DNA from 2 places in the Brevibacterium sp. JSBI002 genome. Region 1 is predicted to be linked to the other one. Evidence: predicted binding sites of a transcription regulator. Region 1 holds the regulator's gene; the other holds the start of a gene.

Region 1 (5,133 bases):
TCCGTAACCGGGCTGAGGGTGACCCTGCGGAGCGCTGTGCGCCTGCTGAGATCCGTACGGCTGCTGGGCGCCGCCCGCCTGCTGCGAACCGTAGCCCGGCTGGGAACCATACTGCTGCTGAGGATTCTGCGGCTGAGAGCCGTACTGGGCCTCACCGCTCTGCTGCGGCTGCGAACCGTGTTGTGGCTGCTGGGTATACGGCTGCTGCGAGCCCGACTGCGGGGAATAGTTCGGAGGCATCGGCTGTGAATGTCCGTTGTTCGGCTGCTGCGGGTTGTCCGACATGAGAGTCCCTTCAGAGTGTGCGATCACTCCACACTAACCCAGAGAGTCCGGGCAGCCCCAGAGGGTCCGGGCTGACCCAGAGAGTCCGGGAGAGCGGGAATGGTCACTTCACGAAATTGATGGTGAGCGGGAACTTATACCCCTCACCCTTGTTCGCGGCGACGGCCGCGATGATATAGAAGACGCAGTAGACGAGTGGGACGATCAGCGCCGCGTACATGACGATGATGCCGATCCCGAAAGTCACCAGTGCCAGGATGAACCCGACGAAGCCGAAGACGAAGAGCGCACCGAAGGTGACGATCGTGTTCGTGATCATCGCGTTGAGACCCTGACGTGAGTGTTCGCGGACGAACGGCGATTCGTCCTTCTTCACGAGGAACATGATGAGCGGCATGAAGCCGAAGATGATCGAGCCGAGGTGAGTCCACATTGCCGTGGTGCGGTCGGGTTCGTGGGCCATCCAGAACTGCTCGGAGCCGGGTCCGTAGGCCTGCTCAGGCAGGGAGCGGGAGTCGAACATCGCCGGGTTGTGCATCTGCGGCATATCGTAGCCCGGCCGCGCGCCATATCCCGGCTGGTCCCCGTAGTTCGGCTGGCCCCCGTAGTTCGGCTGAGCGCCGTACGCCCGCTGCGAACCATACCCCGACTGCCCACCGGAACCCGGCTGACCGCTGTGCGTCTGCGAATACTGCTGGCCCTGCGGAGCGTAGGGCTGCTGCGAACCGGAGGCCTGAGAGTAGTTCGGCGGCATCGGGCGGCTGCCCGGCTGCTCGGGGTGATACGACATGGGGATCCTTTCGAAGAGTGCTTGCCACTCACCCTAACGGAGCGACGTGTCCCGAGGATGTCGGGAAAGCCTCACTCCTGTGACAGATTCGGCACACGCCGACAGCTCCGCGTGACCATGACGCTCCACCGCGCCGCACCACCGACGACTCTCACCCGACGGTGACGAAGTCGATGAGCTCCTCGACGCGCCCCGACAGCGTCGGTTCGACATCAGCAATGGTGCTCACCTTCCCGAGGATGCGCACCCACCCGCGGGCAACGTCCCGATGGTCGGCGTGAGGCCATCCGATGCGACGCAGTATTCCCGTCTTCCAATCCTCACCGCGGGGGACGACCGGCCACTCGCGGATGCCGACGACATGGGGCTTCACCGCCTGCCAGATATCGACGTACGGGTGACCGATGATGTGGACGACATCGCGGTACCGCGGATCGGACCGGACCGCCTCGGCGATCTTCGATTCCTTCGTCCCGTTCACCAGATGGTCGGCGAGGACACCGACTCGATGTTCCCGATCCGGACCGAAAGCCTCGAGCTTGTCGGCGACATCATCGAGACCGCCCAGGGGCTCGACGACGACGCCCTCGATGCGCAGGTCATCGCCCCAGATCTTCTCGACGAGTTCGGCGTCGTGCTTGCCCTCGACCCAGATGCGCGACCCACGAGCCACCCGAGCCTTCGCGCCGACCACGGCGCGAGACCCCGAGGCCGTCCGTCCGGGCTGCTGCGCCTTCTTCTTCGGCAGCTGCACATCGACGGGCTGTCCCTCGAGGAGGAAACCCGGTCCCAGGGGGAAGGCACGTACCTTGCCGACGCGATCTTCGAGCTTGACGACGACACCGGCCGTGGTCTTCTCCGCGCCGACGACAGCGCCGACATAGCCGCTCATCGCATCCTCGAGAACCATGCCCAGGCCGAGCTCGACCTGACGGGACTTCTTCGGGCGGTGCGACGACGGGGAGGAACCGGAGAGCACATCGGGACCATATCGATCAAAAGCATTCACGGGCACCCACCATAATCAAGGACGGTCCCGCAGGCGTGCAGACCCGCAGGCCACCCCTGAAATGAATTCCGGGAACGAGAGGCGTAGAATTGGCACTCAGACTCACAGAGTGCCAAGAGCAGGCACGGGACCGCGATGGATCGGCGAGACAGAGAGGAGATCCGCGATGAACGACAGCAGACGTGCACAGGTGCTGCGCGCCATCGTCGAGGACTTCGTCGCCACCAACGAACCCGTGGGATCGAAGGCGATCGTCCAGCGCCACACCCTCGGCGTCTCTCCCGCCACGATCCGCAACGATATGGCCGCGCTCGAACAAGAGGGCTATATCGCCCAGCCCCACACCTCTGCCGGACGGATCCCCACCGACCTCGGCTACCGGATGTTCGTCGACCGGATCGACGAGTTCAAACCGCTGACCACCGCCGAGCGGCGCGCGATCTTCCAGCTCATCGACGGCGACGTCGACCTCGACGAGATGCTCGACCGCACCGTCCGCGTCCTCTCCGGCCTCACTCGACAGGTCGCGCTCATCCAATACCCGACGGTGTCGCGGGCGCGCATCAAGCACATCGAGATCGTCGGACTCGTTCCCGGCCGGATCCTCGTCGTCCTCATCACCGACGCCGGCCAGGTCGAGCAGAAGTCCGTGATCACCCCGAGCCCGCTCGACGAAGACGCCGTCCGCGAACTACGCGACAAGATCAACGCCGAATTCGCCGGACGAACACTCGCGCAGGTCTTCGGATCGGCCCCCGCCGCCGAGGCGCCCGCCACCGAATCGAGTGACCCGGCCGCTCGTGACGACTCCGGACTCACACAGGTCAGGGCCGCCGTCGTCGACCTCGTCGCCGCGACGCGTGAAGAGCGCATCATCATGGCCGGCACCGCGAACCTCGCCCGCTCCGGAAGCGAATTCGGAGAGAAGATGGCCCCGATCCTCGAAGCCTTCGAAGAACAGGTGGTCCTGCTCAAGCTGCTCACCTCGATGGCCGAAGACCACGAGGAGATCAGCGTGCGCATCGGGCGTGAGAATACTCACGAATCATTCAGCTCGACTTCCGTCGTCGCCGCCGAATATGGTCATGACGCGGGTTCCTCGGCCAGACTGGCAGTGCTCGGCCCGACCCGAATGGACTATCCGACGACGATCTCGGCAGTCCGTGCCGTCGCCAAATACGTGTCCTCGATCCTCGATCGAGGGTAGGTCCCTTGACATCGATCAGGGGCACCCGCAGACGGGAAGCGCAGAACCGGTGAGCACCGCGCAAGGGCGCAGCCACCACCACGAACAGAGAAGACCACTACGTCAGGGAGAGAGAAGTTTCTGTGGCCGATCACTATGAAACACTCGGAGTGTCCAAAGATGCTTCCGCGGCTGAGATCAAGTCGTCGTACCGGAAACTGGCACGCAAGTACCACCCGGACGTCAATCCCGGTCACGAAGACGAATTCAAAGCCATCTCACTGGCCTACGACGTGCTCTCCGACTCGGAGAAGCGCCGCAACTACGATATGGGCGGCGGCGAGAATGGCCAGGGCTTCCCGGCCGGCGGCGGATTCGGCGGATTCGGCGACATCTTCGAGACCTTCTTCGGCGGTGGCGGCGGTCAGGCCGGAGGCCCGATCCCGCGCACCCAGCGCGGCAAGGATGCCCTCGTCGGCGTCAATATCGACCTGAAGACCGCGGCCTTCGGCGGCACCGTCGACCTCGACGTCACCACTGCAGTCGTCTGCGACACCTGTTTGGGCGCCGGCACGCAGGAAGGCACGAAGATCGAGACCTGCTCGCTGTGCCACGGAGCCGGCAGCGTCCAGCGCATGACCCGGACCCTGCTGGGTCAGATGGTCACGAACCAGACCTGCAACTCCTGCCACGGCTTCGGCACCGTCATCCCGAACCCCTGCCTCAACTGCCAGGGCGACGGACGCGTGCGCAAACAGCGGACCATGAAGATCCGCATCCCCGCCGGTGTCTCCGACGGCACCCGCATCCAGCTTTCCAGTCAGGGTGAGGTCGGCCCCGGAGGCGGACCCGCCGGTGACCTGTTCGTCGAGGTCATGGTCACCCGCCACGAGGTCTTCCAGCGCGACGGCGACAACCTCCGGGCCGCCATCTCCGTGCCGATGACCGCAGCGACCCTGGGCGCCACCATCCCGTTCGAGACCTTCGACGGCACTCAGGACCTCACCATCGCCGCCGGCACCCAGTCCGGCACCATCGTGAAACTCCCCGGACTGGGCGCGTCCCGCCTGCGTTCGGAGACTCGCGGCGACCTGCTCATCACCGTCGACGTCCTCACCCCGGACAAACTCGACGACGAACAGCGCGAACTGCTCGAGAAACTCGCCGAACTGCGCGGCGAAGAGACACCGCGCGCCCAGATCTCGACCGAGAACCGCGGAATGTTCTCCCGCATGCGTGAGCGGTTCGCCGGTCGGTGAGTCTTCCCGTCTTCCGCTCCGCTACCGCCGCCGAGGCGGTCGTCGGGTCCGCCCTCACCCTCGGTGAGGACGTGGCCGGGCATGCGGTGCGGGTGCGTCGGATCGGTCCCGGCGAGGACATCGACATCGTCGACGGAGAAGGCGCACGTGCGCGCGGAACCGTCACGGCCGCCTCGGCGAACCAGCTGACGATCGACGTCACCGAGGTGACGGTCGAGGACAGCGCGGGTCCGCGCCTCGTCCTCGTCCAAGCCCTGGCCAAGGGCGACCGGGACCTGCAGGCCATCGAAACGGCCACGGAGATCGGCGTCGACGACGTCATTCCCTGGGCGGCCGAACGCTCGATCGCCGACTGGCCGGCCAAGAAGCGGGAGAAGATGGCCGCGAAATGGGAGAACCTCCTCGGAGCGGCCTCCCTGCAGGCCAGACGAGCACGATTTCCCATCCTCCACGACCTCGTCCGCGGAGCCGCCCTGGCCAAGACCCTCGACGACGCCGACGCGGTCTTCGTCCTCCATGAGACCGCTCAGCGCAGGCTCTCCGAAGCGTTGGACGACCTGATCGCGAACGACTCGGCGCAGCTGCCGGAGCGCATCGTCTTCGT
Region 2 (5,133 bases), 1.0 Mb from region 1:
CCCAGATCAAGCAGGTCAACATCCGCATCCGCTGATCCGATCTCGCCGAGGCGGGTCTGCCCGCGCGGTCGAATGTGGGGTCGATCCGATCCTCGTGATCGGGTCACCCGGTTCGCCGAGGCGGCCCCGCCTCGGCGAAAGTCGTTCCCTTCACCCCGTCGACACGGTCACCGATCCGGTGCCGTGTCGACGGGGTGATGCGGTTGTGGGCGCAGCGGCCGCCGGGCATGTGCGAGCTGCCGTCCCGCGAGCCGTGCCCCGATCGGGACCGACCTCACAGCCTCGGCGGCGCGCCGGAAATTTCGGTACCGCCGATCCGGCGATAGGATAGAAGCACAGACACCTCTCGAAGGAGCACAACCTCTATGCCGCCGAACGACGACACCTCAGAACTGAGCGAGCTCGAGGTGGCCGTTTTGGAGTTCGAGCGGCGGTGGTGGAAATACGGAGGCGCCAAGGACCACGCGATCCGTGAGCGCTTCGACATGTCTGCCACCAGCTACTTCCAGATCCTCAACTCGCTTCTCGACAACCCTGCAGCTCTGGCCAGCGACCCCATGCTGGTCAAGCGCCTTCGCCGAATCCGCAGCACGCGGCAGAGCGAACGCGCCCAAGCCCGCGTCTCGAGGTAGACATGACCGACGAATTCGACGAGATCGAGCCCGGCCGGCGCAGCGGTGCCCATCGACAGGAGTCCGCGGCGTCGTCGAACATCGGTGCCATCTCGCTGGTCATCATCCTCGCCCTGGTCGCCGTTCTGCTGGTCGTGGCCGCCATCAACATCATCTTCTCCTCGATGGGCAATCCCGAGTCGAAGATCGCCGACCCTCCGGCGTCCGAATCGTCGTCGGCCGAACCCTCGCCGAGTGAAAGCGAAGTCAGCGTCGCAGACGACTCGATCACCGTCGACGTGCTCAACGGCTCCGGCGTCTCCGGTGCTGCGAAGAAGTTCTCCGAGGCGGTCGAGGAGAAGGGCTGGAAGCTCGGGCAGGTCGGCAACTATTCGACGAACCTCACTGATTCGACCGTGTACTACAACGGCGAAGAGAACGCGTCCCAGGCCAAGCTCGTCGCCAAGTCGCTGGGAGTCTCTGCCACGGAGGCCTCGTCCGACTTCGAGGCCGACGTCACCGTCGTCATCTGTTCGGACATCGCCGATCGCGGTCCTGAACCCAGCGAAGGCGGGGACTCAGAGTGATCCGAAGCGATTCGGTGGCGCAGCAGCGCAGCTGAGTCGGCGGGATCGGTTCGGGCTCGGCCGCTTCGGTTATGAGGGCATGAGTCGGCGGGACTCCTCGGTTGCGGCGCGCGCGTGACCGTGTCGGCCGCCTCGGCGAATTTCTGACCGAACGGTCTGATTTCATGCGTCGCGATCCCCGCTGTGAACTGGGCAGGAACCCTTAGATAACGAATCTATAACAGTGCTGAACCACTCTAGGCGGGATGCGTGCCTGCGGTAGAGTTGCAACAGCTAGGCAAGCACAGCACCTTGTGTTCTATTCGTGCTTCACCGAGATTATTCTCTAGAGGTCAATGAGGGAAGTCGCGGGGTCAGTTGAGTTTTACTAGCTTCCGTATCTCGGGTGGGGTCATCTGATCGCGGCTGCGATGCGGGATTTCAATGGCACTGCACTGTATGGAGAAGTAATGGCACAAGGTACCGTCAAGTGGTTCAACGCTGAAAAGGGCTATGGATTCATCACCCTCGAAGGCGACAACCAGGACGTGTTCGTTCACTGGAGCGCAATCCAGATGGACGGCTACCGCTCTCTCGAAGAGGGCCAGCAGGTTCAGTTCGAAGTTGGAGAAGGACAAAAGGGTCCTCAGGCGGAGTCCGTCACCCTCCTCTGAGACTGGCTGCTGTCAGCACAGTTTTCTGATCCGCTGCGGCAGGGCGTCGGAACGGCTTTCGGGCCGACAGGCACCAATCGCACGGGGGAAGCGCCGAGCAGGCAACTGCTCGGCGCTTTTCAGTGCCCGCGGCTTCGAAATGCATATGCGCCGCTCAAGATCACCTCCTATGAATCTTGAAGCCGTTGATGCGAAATGCTCGGGGCAGTAGGGCGTTTCGCGCTGGGCCGAACTGCCCTCCGCACCTTCACCGCGCGCCGACAATTCGCGGATCGCAGTCGCCCTCACCCGTCTTGGCGGGCGACAATTATTTGCACTCGCATGGGGAGAGTGCTAAATCTAGTACTGGTGAAAACCGATGGATTCCCACCAGTCGTCTCGAGAGCGTGGTCCATATGTGGAATGGAACATGCGGACACACTCTCTGCCGTCGCGGGCGTTGATGACTGCTCTGGATTCCCACTCCACTCCATCAGGGAGGATCTAAGCCGCTATGGCAAAGATGATTGCATTCGACGAAGAAGCTCGTCGAGGACTCGAAGCTGGCCTCAACCAGCTTGCGGACGCGGTCAAGGTGACCCTTGGACCCCGCGGTCGCAATGTCGTGCTCGAAAAGCAGTGGGGCGCACCGACCATCACCAACGATGGCGTCTCCATTGCCAAGGAGATCGAACTCGAGGACCCCTACGAGAAGATCGGCGCCGAACTCGTCAAGGAAGTCGCCAAGAAGACTGACGACGTCGCAGGCGACGGAACCACCACCGCTACCGTGCTCGCACAGGCTCTCGTCCGCGAAGGCCTGCGCAACGTGGCAGCCGGTGCTGATCCGCTCAGCCTGAAGCGCGGCATCGAGAAGGCCGTCGAGGCCGTCACGAACGTGCTGCTGAACAACGCCATCGACATCGAGACCAAGGAACAGATCGCCGCCACCGCTGGCATCTCCGCCGGAGATCCTGCAATCGGCGAACTGATCGCCGAGGCCATCGACAAGGTCGGCAAGGAAGGCGTCGTCACCGTCGAGGAGTCCAACACCTTCGGACTCGAGCTCGAACTGACCGAGGGTATGCGCTTTGACAAGGGCTACATCTCCGGTTACTTCGTCACCGACACCGATCGCCAGGAAGCTGTCCTTGAGGATCCCTACATCCTCATCGTCAACTCCAAGATCTCGAACGTGAAGGACCTGCTGCCCGTCCTCGAGAAGGTCCAGCAGTCCAACAAGCCGCTGTTCATCATCGCCGAAGACGTCGAGGGCGAAGCCCTGGCCGTCCTGGTGCTGAACAAGCTCAAGGGCACCTTCAAGTCCGTGGCCGTCAAGGCTCCGGGCTTCGGTGACCGTCGCAAGGCTCAGCTCGCCGACATCGCCATCCTCACCGGTGGCCAGGTCGTGTCCGAGGAAGTCGGGCTCAAGCTCGACAGCGTGACCACCGATCTGCTGGGCACCGCCCGCAAGGTCGTCATCACCAAGGACGAGACCACCATCGTCGAGGGCGCCGGAGACGCCGAGGAGATCGCCGGACGGGTCGCTCAGATCCGCGCTGAGATCGAGAACTCGGACTCCGACTACGACCGTGAGAAGCTGCAGGAACGTCTGGCCAAGCTGGCCGGCGGTGTTGCAGTCATCAAGGCCGGAGCCGCCACCGAGGTTGAGCTCAAGGAAACCAAGCACCGCATCGAAGATGCCGTGCGCAACGCCAAGGCTGCCGTGGAAGAGGGAATCGTCGCCGGTGGCGGCGTCTCGCTCATCCAGGCTGGCAAGGCTGCATTTGCCGACCTCGCACTCGAGGGAGACGAGGCCACCGGTGCCAACATCGTCAAGGTTGCCATCGAAGCCCCGCTGAAGCAGATCGCCACGAACGCCGGCCTCGAAGCCGGTGTGGTTGCCGACAAGGTCGCCAACCTCGAAGCCGGATTCGGTCTCAACGCCGCAACCGGTGAGTACGAGGACCTGCTGGCCGCCGGCATCAACGACCCGGTCAAGGTGACCCGCTCTGCTCTGCAGAACGCCGCCTCGATCGCCGGTCTGTTCCTCACCACCGAGTCGGTTGTCGCCGACAAGCCCGAGAAGGCCGCCGCAGGTGCAGACGCAGCTGCCGGTATGGACGGAATGGGCGGCATGGGGTTCTGATAGCCACCGCTTGTTCGATCGGCCGTGCCGGTGCCCGCAAGGGTGCCGGCACGGCCGTTTTCGTGCTGCGGCTCCCGGATCCCGGCCCGATGGCCAGATCGTTCACGCGGACGTGTCCGCTCGTCGTGAGTCGGCGACCATCATCGCCGAGGCGGCCCGTCGACCCGTTGTTCCGCAGCCTCGCCCCGCATAGGCTGGACCCATGACTTTCACCGGAACCGATTCCTGCGGAAACAGTCCGAAGAACGTCTTCGTCGCGACGTTCGAGGAGAATCTCTTCAACGGCGGCAGAGAAGCACTCAACGAGGTGATCGCCGACGACTGCGTGCTCCATATCGTCCACGCCTCCGACGTCGAAACCCACACCGGCCGGGACGCCGTCCTCGAGGCGCTGTTGACATTGTCCGGCCAGTCTCGCGAGGTCGGCCACCTCGAAGCGGCGATCACCCACGGCAAGGCCGCAGCCGCATGGGGATACCGGCAGGCCGAGGCCGACGACCTGCGGCACTTCTCGCACACGATGTGGTTCACCACGCACAAAGCTCAAGACTTCGGGCAGATCCGGATCTTTCAAGTCTGAGCCAGAACAGGGTCCGCTGGACCGGAGCCGTGCCCTCAGTCCCAGGGGTTATCGCGGTTATGGCGGCGATGCGACGGCGCCGGTCCCGCTCTTCCCGGCGTGAGATCTGTCCGGGAGAGTACGGCGGATGGGAAGGATGCGGCGGCTGCAGGCCCGTACCGAAGTCGGCTTCATAATCCCGCTCGGGAGCTTTGCCCTCTTCGAGCTGTCGCTTGGCCTCAGCATCACCGAGCTGGGCCCGAGCCCTGCGGGTGAGCTCCTTCTTCCGATTGCGGATGATCTCGTCCTTACGTGCGATGTGCCCCAAACCGCCGAGCAGCGAGGGAATGATGACGAAGATCGGCCAGAAGAAGATGAACCCTCCAGAAGCGATCGACGAGATCGCCCAGATCGCCAGCACGATCCCGACCGGCCCGGCGACTGCACCCAGCAGTGACCGGCGCACCCGGTCCCGGTAGTACTTCTGCGCCGCGGCATCGATCTGCTCCGGCGTGATCGGCACCCGGTCTGCCTCGAGGCGAGCCAGCGCCTGCGCGCGGCCCGCATCATCGAGCCTGCCAGGCTCGACTTCGGC

What was found. Region 1 encodes HrcA, which represses chaperone genes, less so after heat shock. Its sites were predicted from a motif close to TTNGCACTCGNNNNNNNCGAGTGCNAA; they were not measured.
Region 2: a site for HrcA is predicted at 2,162-2,188, ahead of groL (chaperonin GroEL). Genes of this name have one in related genera too.

What each region holds. Positions count from the first base shown of each region.
Region 1 covers NZ_CP110341.1:2,025,834-2,030,966, reverse strand. The annotation lists gene LJ362_RS09350 (DUF4870 domain-containing protein) at 1-285, opposite strand, end outside; gene LJ362_RS09345 (DUF4870 domain-containing protein) at 389-1,075, opposite strand; gene LJ362_RS09340 (DUF3097 domain-containing protein) at 1,227-2,090, opposite strand; gene hrcA (heat-inducible transcriptional repressor HrcA) at 2,251-3,291, shown strand; gene dnaJ (molecular chaperone DnaJ) at 3,414-4,529, shown strand; gene LJ362_RS09325 (16S rRNA (uracil(1498)-N(3))-methyltransferase) at 4,526-5,133, shown strand, end outside.
Region 2 covers NZ_CP110341.1:3,056,968-3,062,100, reverse strand. The annotation lists gene LJ362_RS13920 (aldehyde dehydrogenase family protein) at 1-35, shown strand, start outside; gene LJ362_RS13915 (DUF3263 domain-containing protein) at 366-632, shown strand; gene LJ362_RS13910 (LytR C-terminal domain-containing protein) at 635-1,198, shown strand; gene LJ362_RS13905 (cold-shock protein) at 1,648-1,851, shown strand; gene groL (chaperonin GroEL) at 2,345-3,979, shown strand; gene LJ362_RS13895 (hypothetical protein) at 4,182-4,559, shown strand; gene LJ362_RS13890 (DUF1707 domain-containing protein) at 4,507-5,133, opposite strand, start outside.